One region of the Paraburkholderia sp. BL17N1 genome, then DNA from elsewhere that is predicted to be linked to it. Evidence: predicted binding sites of a transcription regulator. Region 1 holds the regulator's gene; each other region holds the start of a gene.
The links. The regulator LexA, encoded in region 1, represses DNA repair genes until DNA is damaged. The targets are predictions, from matches to a motif close to ACTGTATNNNNATACAGT.

Region 1 (4,158 bases):
GCGAATGCAAGCGCGAAGCCTGTCAACAGCGCCGGAAACACCGCCGGCAACACAACGCGGCGAAACGTCAGCCAGCGCGATGCGCCCAGGCACGCCGCCGCTTCTTCCTGTTCGCGCTCGAACTCTTCGAGCACCGGCTGCACCGTGCGCACCACGAACGGCAAACCGATGAAGGTCAGCGCCACCAGCACGCCCGCCGGTGTAAACGCGATTTTCAGGCCGAGCGGTTCGAGGAACTGCCCGATCCAGCCGTTGCCCGCGTACACGGCCGCGAGCGAAATACCCGCGACCGACGTGGGCAGCGCGAACGGCAGATCGACCACGGCATCGACAATGCGCTTGAACGGAAACGTGTAGCGCACCAGCACCCACGCCACCAGAAAGCCGAACACCGCATTGATCAGCGCGCCGCCGAGCGCGGAAAAGAAGGTGAGCCGATACGACGCGAGCACGCGCGGCGAACTCACCGCACGCACGAACTGGCTCCAGTCGAGCGTGGCGGTCTTGAGAAAGGTCGCCGCAAGCGGAATCAGCACCACGAGGCTCAGATAAGCCACCGTGATGCCGAGTGTCAGGCCAAAACCGGGCAACGCGCTCGGTTTTCGGAAGGTCAACGTCGTCATGCTCGTTACTCGTTCAGGTTGATGCTCGTATTGCCGGCCGCCGGGCCCTGGCGGCCAAAAGCGCGCCCCATGGGGCGCGCTCGGGAGTGACGCGTCGCCGCGTCGTCCTGCCTATGTCTATGCCTTTGCCTATGCCTTTGCCGACTCCGGCAGCGGGCTTGTTACTGCGGCTGATAGATCGAATCGAACACGCCGCCATCGGCAAAGTGCGTCTTCTGCGCGTTGGTCCAGCCGCCGAACGAATCGTCCACCGTGTACAGCTTCAGCTTCGGAAACTTGGCGGTCAGCTCGGCCGGCACCTTGTTCGAACGCGGACGGTAGAAGTTCTTCGCCGCGATCTCCTGGCCTTGCTCGCTATACAGGAAGTTCAGGTAAGCTTCGGCGACCTTGCGCGTGCCGTGCTTGTCGACCACCTTGTCCACCACCGCGACCGGCGGCTCGGCCAGAATGCTCACCGACGGCACCACGATCTCGAACTTCTCCGGACCGAATTCCTTCAGCGACAGAAACGCTTCGTTTTCCCACGCGATCAGCACGTCGCCGATACCGCGTTGCACGAAGCTGGTGGTCGCGCCACGCGCGCCCGAATCCAGCACGCCGGCATTCTTGTACAGCTTGCCGACGAATTCCTTCGCCTTCTGATCATTGCCGCCCGGTTGATGCTCCGCATACGCCCACGCCGCGAGGTAGTTCCAACGCGCGCCGCCCGAGGTCTTCGGATTCGGCGTCACGATCGACACACCCGGCTTGATCAGATCGTCCCAGTCCTTGATGTGCTTCGGGTTGCCCTTGCGCACCAGAAACACGATCGTCGACGTGTACGGCGAGGCGTTATCGGGCAAGCGCTTCTGCCAGCCCTTGTCCAGCAAACCCTTGCTCGCCAGTGCGTCGATGTCGTAGGCGAGCGCCAGCGTCACCACGTCGGCCTGCAGACCGTCGAGCACCGAGCGCGCCTGGGCGCCCGAGCCGCCGTGCGACTGCTTGAAGGTGATCGTCTCGCCCGTCTTCGCTTTCCACTCCTTGCCGAACGCCTGGTTGACGTCCTGATACAGCTCGCGCGTCGGGTCGTAGGAGACGTTCAGCAGCGTCGTGTCGGCGGCGTGCGCCTGCGCCATCACGCCGAGCGCGCCCGCCGCGCCCAATGCTAGCGCCGCGATCAGTTTCTTCGTCCTGCCTGCCAGCCCCGTACCTTGGTATTTCATGTCAACTTTCTCCGCGTTGTCCGCTGAAACAGCGTGTGATGTCTTTTCTTGTGTCGCGGTCACGTGCACATGAACGTCAACTGGAGGCCCAGTCTATCGAAGGGCTTTCATCATTAAAAATAATGTTTCTTCATTTTTTAATACTCAAAAGTGGTAACGACAGCTGGATAAGGCGTTGCTGAACGAAAACGGCTGTTAAAGCATCGTTTGACGGCGCTGGAACGCCGCCCTTCGCCCCGAACTTAAAGTAAAGCTTGAATTGCGCCGAATACTGTATAAAAATACAGTCACCTGTTCATACATACAGTGGCGCCATGACCAAACTCACCGCACGACAGCAGCAGGTTTTCGATCTGATCCGCAGGGCTATCGAACGCACCGGCTTTCCGCCCACCCGCGCGGAGATCGCCGCCGAGTTGGGTTTCAGCTCGGCCAATTCGGCAGAAGAACATCTGCGCGCACTCGCCCGCAAGGGCGTGATCGAACTCGCGGCCGGCGCATCGCGCGGCATTCGCCTGCTGGCCGGTCCGGAAGACTCGCCGCACCAGTTCACGCTGCCGCACGCCAGCATCATGCAACTGTCGCTGCCGCTGATCGGGCGCGTTGCCGCCGGCAGCCCGATCCTCGCGCAGGAACATATCTCGCAGCACTACGCGTGCGACCCGGCGCTGTTCTCGAGCAAGCCCGATTACCTGCTGAAGGTGCGCGGGCTGTCCATGCGCGACGCGGGCATCTTCGACGGCGACCTGCTCGCGGTGCAAAAGCGCAGCGAAGCGAAAGACGGCCAGATCATCATTGCCCGGCTGGGCGACGACGTCACGGTCAAGCGCCTGAAGCGCCGGCCGAATGGGCTCGAACTGATCGCCGAGAACCCCGATTACGAAAACATCTTCGTTGAAACCGGCAGTGCGGAGTTCGCGCTGGAGGGTATCGCCGTGGGGCTGATTCGCCCCGGCGAGTTCTAACCCGGTTCTAACCCCGGTTCTAACCCTTTTGCGCGTTCAACAGAATAAAAAGCCGCGTCAATGTCGCATCGACACTGCATCAACGTTGCATCGTCTGGAGAGTCTCATGGAACGTCTTGCCCGCCTGCTGCCCTTTCGCCAGTTCGGTCGTCTGCGTCACCTTCGCAAGCTGGTGCCCTGCTCATTGATCGAGGCGGCCACGCGCAGCACTCCGTCGCTGTTCGACTCGCCCGAGGCTACGTCCAGCTTGCCGTCGTCGTTGCCGGCGTTTGCCCGCGTGTCGTTGAATTCCGGCCTGAATACGGCCGAGCCAGCGCGTCGCGCGCCGGTGCGGGTCTATCACGGGCCGTCGCGTCTCATCATGGTCGGCACGATGGACGCGGTATGCCGCATGATCGACCGCTGCATCGCCGACGAAGCCAACGTCCACGGCGCGGTGTTCGAGTCGTGATGACCCTGTCTTGAGCGGGCGGCGAGAGATTGCATTGCGTGGGATCGTTTTCGCGTGGCCGTGGTCCACGTTAGATCACACCTGATAGAGAGTCCCACTCGATGGCAGTTCCGAAACATACCCAACGCGGCAGCAGAGGCGGCGCCACAAAGCCGCTGATCGTCACGCTAATCGTGATCGTGGTGATCGCCGCACTGGGGTTTGCTTATGCGTCACCGTACATCGCGCTGAACAATCTCAAACGCGCGGCCGATGCGCGCGATGCGCAAACGGTCAATCAGTACGTCGACTTCCCCGCGTTGCGTGAGAGCCTGAAGGACCAGGTCGCCGGCCTGCTGACACGCCGGCTTGGCGCGCACAGCAACGGCAATCCGTTGGCCGCCATTGGCGCGATGATCGGCGTCGCATTGATTGGGCCGCTCGTGGATGCCTATGCCACACCGGACGGTGTCGCGGCCTTGCTGAACGGCATGCCGCCGCGCGGCGATCCGGGTGAGCGGCCGCCCGCGCCACCGGCCGCGAACAATCCGTCCGACGCCGCCGCGAGCGCACCGGCGCCGGCAGCGCCTCCTGCCGGCAACGCGGCGAATGGGAATGCCAACGCCACGCCCCCGCAGCCGCCGCAAACCACCGCGGGCTATCGTGGGCTCAACGAGTTCGTCGTCACGTACCAGCATGGCGCCGGCGACGCGCGTTACTCGGCGATCTTTCGGCGCGAAGGGATATTCACGTGGAAGCTGGCCGCGGTCAATCTGAACGAGTGATCGCGGCACGTCGGCTTTGTATGGCGCGGATCCCGTGATCGCGCCAATTATTCGGCAAGTCGCGGCGAGTCGCGGCGAGTCGTTCAGCGACTTCGTTATGGCGTCGAGGCCACCGGGTAGTGAGGCCGGAGTACCCGGCCGCCAGCCAACCGT
Region 2 (4,158 bases), on a different contig from region 1:
GATGCGGGCGCACTTTAGTCTAGATACGGTAGCAATTATCGAACCCGGCGCGGCGGGAAGCCGATCACTGCACCAAATGGGCGACGGTTCGGATACGATGATCAGAATTCGGGCCACCGGCCCGCCACGAAGTTGCCGCTTTCGGAACAAACATGCGACTGGCTCAGTTCATTTCGAAAGAAATGGAGGCAATTCTCGCCGAGTGGGAATCTTTTGCCGCAACATTGCTGCCCGCCGCCCAAGGCATGACCTCGCGAGAACTACGGGACCATGCGCAGCAGATCCTGGAGGCGATTGCGAAAGACCTGTCGACGCCACAGACCAGGCAGGCGCAACTCGCGAAGTCGCACGGCCGCGTGTCGCCGGTGATCGATGCGCCGGAAACAGCTGCCCAGACGCACGCGGTGCTCCGTGCCCGTGGGGGCTTCGATATCAATCAGCTGACTGCCGAGTATCGCGCCCTGCGCGCCGCGGTGCTCAGGTTATGGCTGGATAGCGGCGGCCCGCCGACAGATGAACTCGACGACGTGATCCGGTTTAACGAAGCCATCGACCAGGCCCTAAGCGAGTCGGTGAGTTTTTTCACGAACCAGGTCGACCAGAGCCGTAACCTGCTGCTGGGTATGCTGGGTCACGATATGCGAAGCCCGCTGCAGACCATCCAGGTCACCGCGCACCACCTCGCGAGACTGAACGACGGCCAAGAAGTATCCACCGCAGCAGCCCGGTTGATCCGAAGCGGCGCCCGCATGCAGGCGCTTCTGGATGACATGCTGGACTTCAGCCGGACCAAGCTCGGACTGGGCATCCGCGTGACGCAGGCGCCGGTCGATCTTGGCACGCTGGTGGCCGACGAATTGGACCAGTTGTGCGCCGCGCACGCGGGCCGGAAGGTCGAGCTTGAGATCGCCGGCGATACCCGAGCCACGTGCGACGGTCGGCGCATCCAGCAGATGCTGGGCAACCTTGTCGGAAATGCGTTCAAGTACGGAGAGCCGAGCGCCGCTGTGAAGGTGCTGGTGGCCGGGAACGGTGAGGACGTGTCGATTGAGGTGGTAAATCAAGGCCAGGCAATACCGCCGTCAGCGCTGCACCGTATCTTCGAGCCTCTTGAGCGCGGTCCGGGTGAGGAAGGCGGGCCTGGCGCCCAGGATAGCCTGGGACTTGGACTCTACATTGCCCAGGAAATCGCCCGCGCTCACCGCGGCGATATCAGCGCCCGCTCGGACGAGGCCGAGACGGTATTTACGGTGCGCCTGCCGCGTCATTCTGCGAGTCCGTAAAACGCGGGCGCAGGTTAATACGATCCAGCGCCTTCGCAAGCCTCTCCACCGCACCGTCAACGTCACGCAGTTTGTCCAGGCCAAATAACCCAATGCGGAAGGTCTTAAAATCCTGAGGCTCGTCACATTGCAGCGGAACCCCGGCCGCGACCTGCAACCCCGCATCCGCGAACTTCTTGCCGGATCGAATTCCATCATCGTCCGTGTAACTGACAACCACGCCCGGAGCCTCGAAGCCTTCGGCCGCCACGCTTCTGAATCCGTTGTCCGCAAGGAGTGCGCGAACGCGCTTGCCGAGGTCAAGCTGCTCCGCTCTCACTTTATCGAAGCCGTATGTCTCGGTCTCCTTCATGACGTCCCGCAAGATCGCGAGACCGTCCGTGGGCATCGTTGCGTGGTATGCGAACCCGCCGTTCTCGTAGGCTTCCATGATCTGCAGCCATTTGCGAAGATCGCAAGCGAAACTGGTGCTTGTCGTTCCGTCGATTCTTTCGCGGGCAAGCGGGCTCAGCATGACCAGCCCGCAGCACGGTGACGCGCTCCATCCCTTTTGCGGCGCGCTGATCAGAACGTCGACGCCGCTCGCCTTCATGTCGACCCAGACCGTGCCGGAGGCAATGCAATCCAGTACGAACATGCCGCCGACGGCATGCACCGCGTCGGCCACCGCCCGCAAATAAGCATCCGGCAGCATGATCCCGGAGGCGGTCTCGACATGCGGCGCAAACACCAGATCCGGCTTGTTTTCCTTGATCGCAGCGACCACGTCTTCGATCGGCGGCGGTGCGTAGGCCGCCTGCCTCCCTTGTTCGACCGGGCGCGCCTTCAGCACGATCGATTCAGACGGAATGCCGCCCATGTCGAAAATCTGCGTCCAGCGATAACTGAACCAGCCATTGCGGATGACCAGACACTTCATGTTCGTTGCGAACTGCCGGGCAACGGCTTCCATGCCGAATGTCCCGCTGCCCGGGACGACCACGGCCGACGTCGCGTTGTAGACCTTCTTCAGCGAATCGGAAATATCGCGCATGACTCCCTGGAAGAGTTGCGACATGTGATTGATGGATCGGTCGGTGTAGACGACTGAATATTCGAGGAGGCCCTCGGGGTCGACATCGGGAAGTAAGCCTGGCACGTTGGTCTCCGGTTTTAGAAATATAAGGATCGAAAACAGATTCTAACGAAAGCGATCTATGGCTGAGGCGAAAAGCATTCCGCCACCCGGATCGACGCGCCAGACAGTTCGCGAGGCCCTACGACCTGACAAAAACACTGTATGAATGTACAGTCTAGGTATTTGCGCCGCGGAACGCGACTTCTCGCTATATCGACGTTCATGACTGGGGTCCAGATAAGCGCCCTATTGGCCAAGCCAGACCGTGAACGCTATTTTTGAGTATAAAGGCATGCCAGATGACAGGCGCATAGCCCATATTGACATGGACGCATTCTTTGCGTCCTGTGAACTTTCGCAGTATCCGGAACTGCGAGGCCAAGCCATGGTGGTTGCCGGCCGTCGTTCGGACGCGCCCCGAACGAATCCGGACGGGACACGTGAATTCGCGCGCTTACGCGACTATACGGGCAGAGGCGTCCTGACGACCGCAACCTACGAAGCACGAGCGTTCGGAGTTCATTCCGGGATGCCCACCATGCAGGCAGCGCGGCTGGCGCCGGATGCCATTCTCCTTCCAGTGAACTTTGATCTCTATCGAACGTACTCACGACTGTTCAAGGACGCAATCCGGTCCGTGAGTCCGACAGTCGAGGACGTGGGCATCGACGAGGTCTACGCCGATCTATCGCTCCTGAACGACGAATCGGAGGAAATTGCACGGAAGCTGAAATCGGCCGTCTTCGAGGCGACCAATCTCACATGTTCGGTTGGCATTGCGCCTAATAAGCTTCTGGCAAAACTATGTTCGGACATCCAGAAGCCAGACGGCATCACCATTCTGCGGCGTGAGGATCTGCAAGCCAGGATCTGGCCGATGGCTGCCGCAAAAATCAACGGTATCGGGCCGAAGGCTAACGCCAAGCTGACGTCTCTAGGGATAACGACCATCGGTGACATTGCCGCATGCAGCGAGCAATGGCTAATCGAACAGTTCGGACGGAGCTATGGCGCATGGCTTCGCAGAGTTTCCCATGGGCTCGATGACAGACCAGTGGTCACTTATAGCGAGCCTGTCTCGATGAGCCGCGAGACCACCTTCGAGCAGGACCTGCACGCCGTACGACACAGGCGGGAACTCGGTACTGCATTTACCCGTTTATGCGAACAGGTGGCGTCGGACTTGCAGCGTAAAGGCTATCTCGCGCGCAGGATCGGGATCAAGCTCCGCTTCAACGACTTTCAGACAGTGACGCGTGACGTCACACTCCAGGAGCCGGTTGCGGACGCCAAGGCACTGCGCCACGCGGCCACCCAATGTCTGAAACGGGTCGAACTGGCTAAATCCATCAGGTTGCTGGGCGTGAAGGCAGGCGGCCTCCAACGCGCGGGAGCGACAGAGAGCGACGCGCCGGCTCAATTCACGCTGGATTTCTAGTCCATGTGTCGGCTTGCCGGGCGAATGTATCTCGACGAGCCGCGAGATGACCTTCGAACGCCGCTGCGGTGTCTGGCGATTCAGGCTGACTTGCTCTTCACCAGTGGCGGATAACCGGTTCCGTCAGCAGCCGCACCCGGATTCGAGCGCGCCGCCGGCACGCCGGCTTCCGTCGGCGAAACCGCCGCGACCGAAAACACAAAGGTGTTGATGCCGTGCGCGCTTTGCGCCGACACGCTACCGCGATGCATCTCCGCGATCGCCTTCACGATCGCGAGCCCGAGGCCGTGATTTTCGCGGCTATTCGTGCGTGAGACTTC
Region 3 (4,158 bases), 890 kb from region 1:
GCCGTAGCCCGCTTCGCGTGTCAAGCAACGTCAAACGCCGTGCGCTCGAGAAGCCTGGCCAGTCAATCGACCGCCGGCACCCGGCGCCGTCGATCCAGCCAGTTCCGCGTTCGTCACACCACTCGCCAAGCTGCCATGATCACCCGCTGCACCGCTGCCGCGACCACCTACCCTTCACCCCGCGGCTGAGAGCGCCTTCGCCCCTGCCGCGACTACCCGTCACGTGACCGGCGGCCCATGGCGGGCGTAAAATGCGCGTCGGTCCGCGCGCACTGCGCGCTGCTCCTTTCGACCGCCTGTCACTCTGCTCTGGCCTACATGTCCACCCTTGTCTCGACTTCCCCGCGTTTTAGATCCAAGACGATTACCGCTGCACTGGCGTTCTTCTTCGGCAGCCTCGGCGCTCACCGGTTCTATCTGTACGGCATGCGTGACATCTACGGATGGGCACACGTGCTCGGCACGCTGATCGGCATTCCGGGAGCCATGCTCCTCGTGGCGAGCGAACGCGCTTCGACGCTCGGCTGGGTGCTGGCCTTTCCCGGCGCGATCTCGCTGATCGCCGCGTTTCTCGCCGCGATCGTCTACGGGCTGCGTCCGGACGAAAAGTGGGACGCGCAATTCAACGCCCAGACCCAGCGCAAAAGCCGCTCCGGCTGGACCGTCATTTTCATCGTGATCTTTTCGCTGCTGATCGGCGCCTTCCTGCTGATGACGGGTCTGGCCATTTCGTTCCAGACGTACTTCGAAAGCCAGGTGCAGGCGGCCAAAGCGCTCTCGCAATGATCCGCCGCGCGTCGCGCTAGAAAAGATTCAGTTGAGGGTCGTCGTGTGCCGGCTTATCGGCACGCGGCACGTCGGCCGGGCGAAAGTGCGACATATCCAGAATGCCGCGGTCCCGGCGGTTCAACCCCAGGCGGCGCACCGCCTTGTGGAATCGCTGCTTGAGCAGATCCGCCCACAAGCCTTCGCCTTTCATGCGCGTGGCGAACGAAGAGTCGTAGTCCTTCCCGCCCCGCATGTCCCGCACGCGACTCATCACCCGATCGGCACGATCTGGAAAGTGCGCCGCGAGCCAATCCTTGAATAGCGGCGCAACTTCCCACGGCAGACGCAACACGATGTAGCTCGCGTTGCTCGCGCCGGCTTCCGCGCAGGCCTCCAGCACGCGCTCCATGTCCGGTTCGGTCACGAACGGAATCACCGGCGCGATGCTGACGCCGACCGGAATGCCCGCCTCGCTCAACGTGCGGATGGCGCGCAAGCGCCGCGACGGCGTGGCCGCGCGCGGCTCGAGCGTGCGAGCGATCTCGGCGTCCAGCGTGGTGATGGTGATGGCCGCCATGAATTGCCCGCGCGCCGCCATGGGCGCCAACAAATCGAGATCGCGTTCGATCAGCGACGACTTGGTGATCGCCGCAAACGGATGCTGACGTTCGCTGAGCACTTCGATCACCCTGCGCGTGAGCCGCAGATCGCGCTCGACGGGTTGCCAGGCGTCCGTATTGACGCCCAGCGCGATCGGCTCCGGCACATAGGAGTTCTTCGACAGTTCCCGCTCGAGCAACTCCGGCGCATTAATCTTGGCGTAGATCCGGCTTTCGAAGTCGAGGCCCGGCGACAGTCCCAGATAAGCGTGCGTGGGCCGCGCAAAACAATAAATGCAGCCGTGCTCACACCCGCGATACGGGTTCAGCGACACGCTGAACGGAATATCCGGCGACGCATTGCGCGTAAGAATGGTCTTGGCCCGTTCTTCGAAGACCTGCGTGCGCAAGACTTTGGGTTCGTCATCGTCTTCCGGCGCCGACAGCCAGCCGTCGTCCACCGCTTCGCGCTGGTCGACTTCGTAGCGGCCTTGCAGGTTCGTCACCGCGCCACGGCCTTTGCGAGGCGCGGGCGGCGCGATCGGAAATTCGTTGACGGAGTGGGAGTCGGAGTCGGTCACGGCTGGAACACGTAAAAACGCAAAACGGAAAAACGGCGCAAAACACCTGTACAAATATACAGTGTTTACGCCGTTTGTCGAGCCCCGCCGAGCGCTGTCGCGCGGATCAATCCCCTACCGGAATCGTCAGCGTTTCCTTGATCTCCTCCATCACCACGTAGCTCTTCGACTGCACCGCGCCGGGCAGTTGCAGCAGGATGTCGCCTAGCAGTTTCCGGTAATCGGCCATTTCGCCGATGCGCGCCTTGATCAGATAGTCGAAATCGCCCGACACCAAATGGCATTCCAGCACCTCGGGGATCTTCTGCACCTCGCGGCGGAACTGGTCGAACATGTTGCCGCTCTTGTGATCCAGCGTGATCTCGACGAACACCAGCAGCGCCGCGCCCAACTCCGCCGGATTCACGCGCGCGTGGTAGCCGGTGATCACGCCATCGCGCTCCATCCGCTTGACGCGCTCGATGCACGGCGTGACCGACAGTCCAACCTGTTCGGCCAGGTCCTTCATGGCGATGCGGCCGTCCTGCTGCAGCAGCCGCAGGATCTTGCGATCGAGTTTGTCGAGGGCCCGGACCGGTTGGCGCTGTGTACGCATGATGTTTTTGCTGAAAATCTTGAAAATACAATAACAAAACCTGCCTGACTGTTAATAGTATAGCGGTTAACACTGGGCGATCCGCGATACACCTTGTTAATCGAACGAATTCCACCGAATCGACAAGCGCACCGTCCTCAGACCTCATTTGAATACCTGGAGCATCTATGCGAGTCGTCATTTTGGGCAGTGGCGTCGTCGGCGTGACCAGCGCGTATTACCTGGCGCGCGCGGGACACGAAGTGACCGTGATCGATCGCGAGGCCGGCCCGGCGCTCGAAACCAGTTTCGCCAACGCCGGCCAGATCTCGCCGGGCTATGCGTCGCCGTGGGCCGCGCCTGGCGTGCCGCTGAAAGCCGTGAAGTGGATGTTCCAGAAACACGCGCCGCTGGCAATCCGCCTCGACGGCACGCAATTCCAGTTGCAATGGATGTGGCAGATGCTGCAGAACTGCACGTCGTCGCGCTATGCGGTAAACAAGGGCCGCATGGTTCGCCTCGCCGAATACAGCCGCGACTGCCTGCAAGCGCTGCGCGCCGAAACCGGCATTCAATATGAAGGCCGCACCGGCGGCACGCTCCAGGTGTTCCGCACGCAGCAGCAATTCGAAGGCGCCGCGAAAGACATCGCCGTGCTGCAGGAAGCCAACGTGCCGTATGAACTGCTGTCGCCGGCCGAACTCGCGCGGGCCGAGCCGGCGCTCGCCGCGGTGTCGCACAAGCTGACCGGCGGTCTGCGCCTGCCAGGGGACGAAACCGGCGACTGCCAGATTTTCACCACGCGCCTCGCCGCGCTGGCTGAGGAACTGGGCGTCAAATTCCGCTACAACACGCCGATCGACGCACTCGCAATGGCCGGCGACCGCATCGCCGGCGTGAAGTGCGGCGAAGAACTGGTGCGCGCGGATTCGTTCGTCGTCGCGCTGGGCTCGTATTCGACCGGCTTCCTGTCCGGTCTCGTGAAGATTCCGGTGTATCCGCTCAAGGGTTATTCGATTACCGCGCCGATCGTCAACGAAGCGTCGGCGCCGGTGTCCACCGTGCTCGACGAAACCTACAAGATCGCGATCACGCGTTTCGACGACCGGGTTCGTGTGGGCGGCATGGCCGAGATCGTCGGCTTCGACAAATCGTTGCGCCAGGCGCGCCGCGAAACGCTGGAACTGTGCGTGAACGATCTGTTCCCGGGCGGCGGCGATACGTCGAAGGCGACCTTCTGGACCGGTCTGCGCCCGATGACGCCAGACGGCACGCCCATCGTCGGCCGCACTCCCGTGCCGAACCTGTTCCTCAACACGGGCCACGGCACGCTGGGCTGGACGATGTCGTGCGGTTCAGGCCAACTGCTCGCCGACGTGATGTCGGGCAAGCAACCGGCCATCAAGGCGGACGATCTGTCGGTGCATCGCTATCTCGGCGAGGTTGGTGCCGCGCATCGCCCGGCTTATGCCTAAGTTTTAGCAACGACGCTTCGCCAGAACGGTAGCGCTGGTTTGTGAACGTACAGACCAGCGCCACAAAAACAAACGGCGCCTGACAAGGCGCCGTTTGTTTTTTCAAGCGTAGTGAAAAGCCGCGTCAGAACTGATCTTCCGACAAAGCCAGCACACTCTCT

Region 2: a site for LexA is predicted at 2,558-2,575, ahead of dinB (DNA polymerase IV). Genes of this name have one in related genera too.
Region 3: a site for LexA is predicted at 1,994-2,011, ahead of B0G82_RS10990 (PA0069 family radical SAM protein). Genes of this name have one in related genera too.

The regions. Positions count from the first base shown of each region.
Region 1 is NZ_RBIW01000001.1:3,323,113-3,327,270, reverse strand. Features, by position in the region: gene cysT (sulfate ABC transporter permease subunit CysT) at 1-623, opposite strand, end outside; gene B0G82_RS15030 (sulfate ABC transporter substrate-binding protein) at 785-1,825, opposite strand; gene lexA (transcriptional repressor LexA) at 2,140-2,790, shown strand; gene B0G82_RS15020 (hypothetical protein) at 2,897-3,241, shown strand; gene B0G82_RS15015 (DUF2939 domain-containing protein) at 3,343-4,005, shown strand.
Region 2 is NZ_RBIW01000002.1:2,452,244-2,456,401, reverse strand. Features, by position in the region: gene B0G82_RS30925 (sensor histidine kinase) at 153-1,283, shown strand; gene B0G82_RS30920 (aminotransferase class V-fold PLP-dependent enzyme) at 1,246-2,421, opposite strand; gene dinB (DNA polymerase IV) at 2,693-3,838, shown strand; gene B0G82_RS30910 (heavy metal sensor histidine kinase) at 3,919-4,158, opposite strand, start outside.
Region 3 is NZ_RBIW01000001.1:2,434,199-2,438,356, reverse strand. Features, by position in the region: gene B0G82_RS11000 (PQQ-dependent sugar dehydrogenase) at 1-7, shown strand, start outside; gene B0G82_RS10995 (NINE protein) at 319-786, shown strand; gene B0G82_RS10990 (PA0069 family radical SAM protein) at 803-1,948, opposite strand; gene B0G82_RS10985 (Lrp/AsnC ligand binding domain-containing protein) at 2,055-2,543, opposite strand; gene B0G82_RS10980 (D-amino acid dehydrogenase) at 2,711-3,997, shown strand; gene B0G82_RS10975 (acyl-CoA dehydrogenase) at 4,122-4,158, opposite strand, start outside.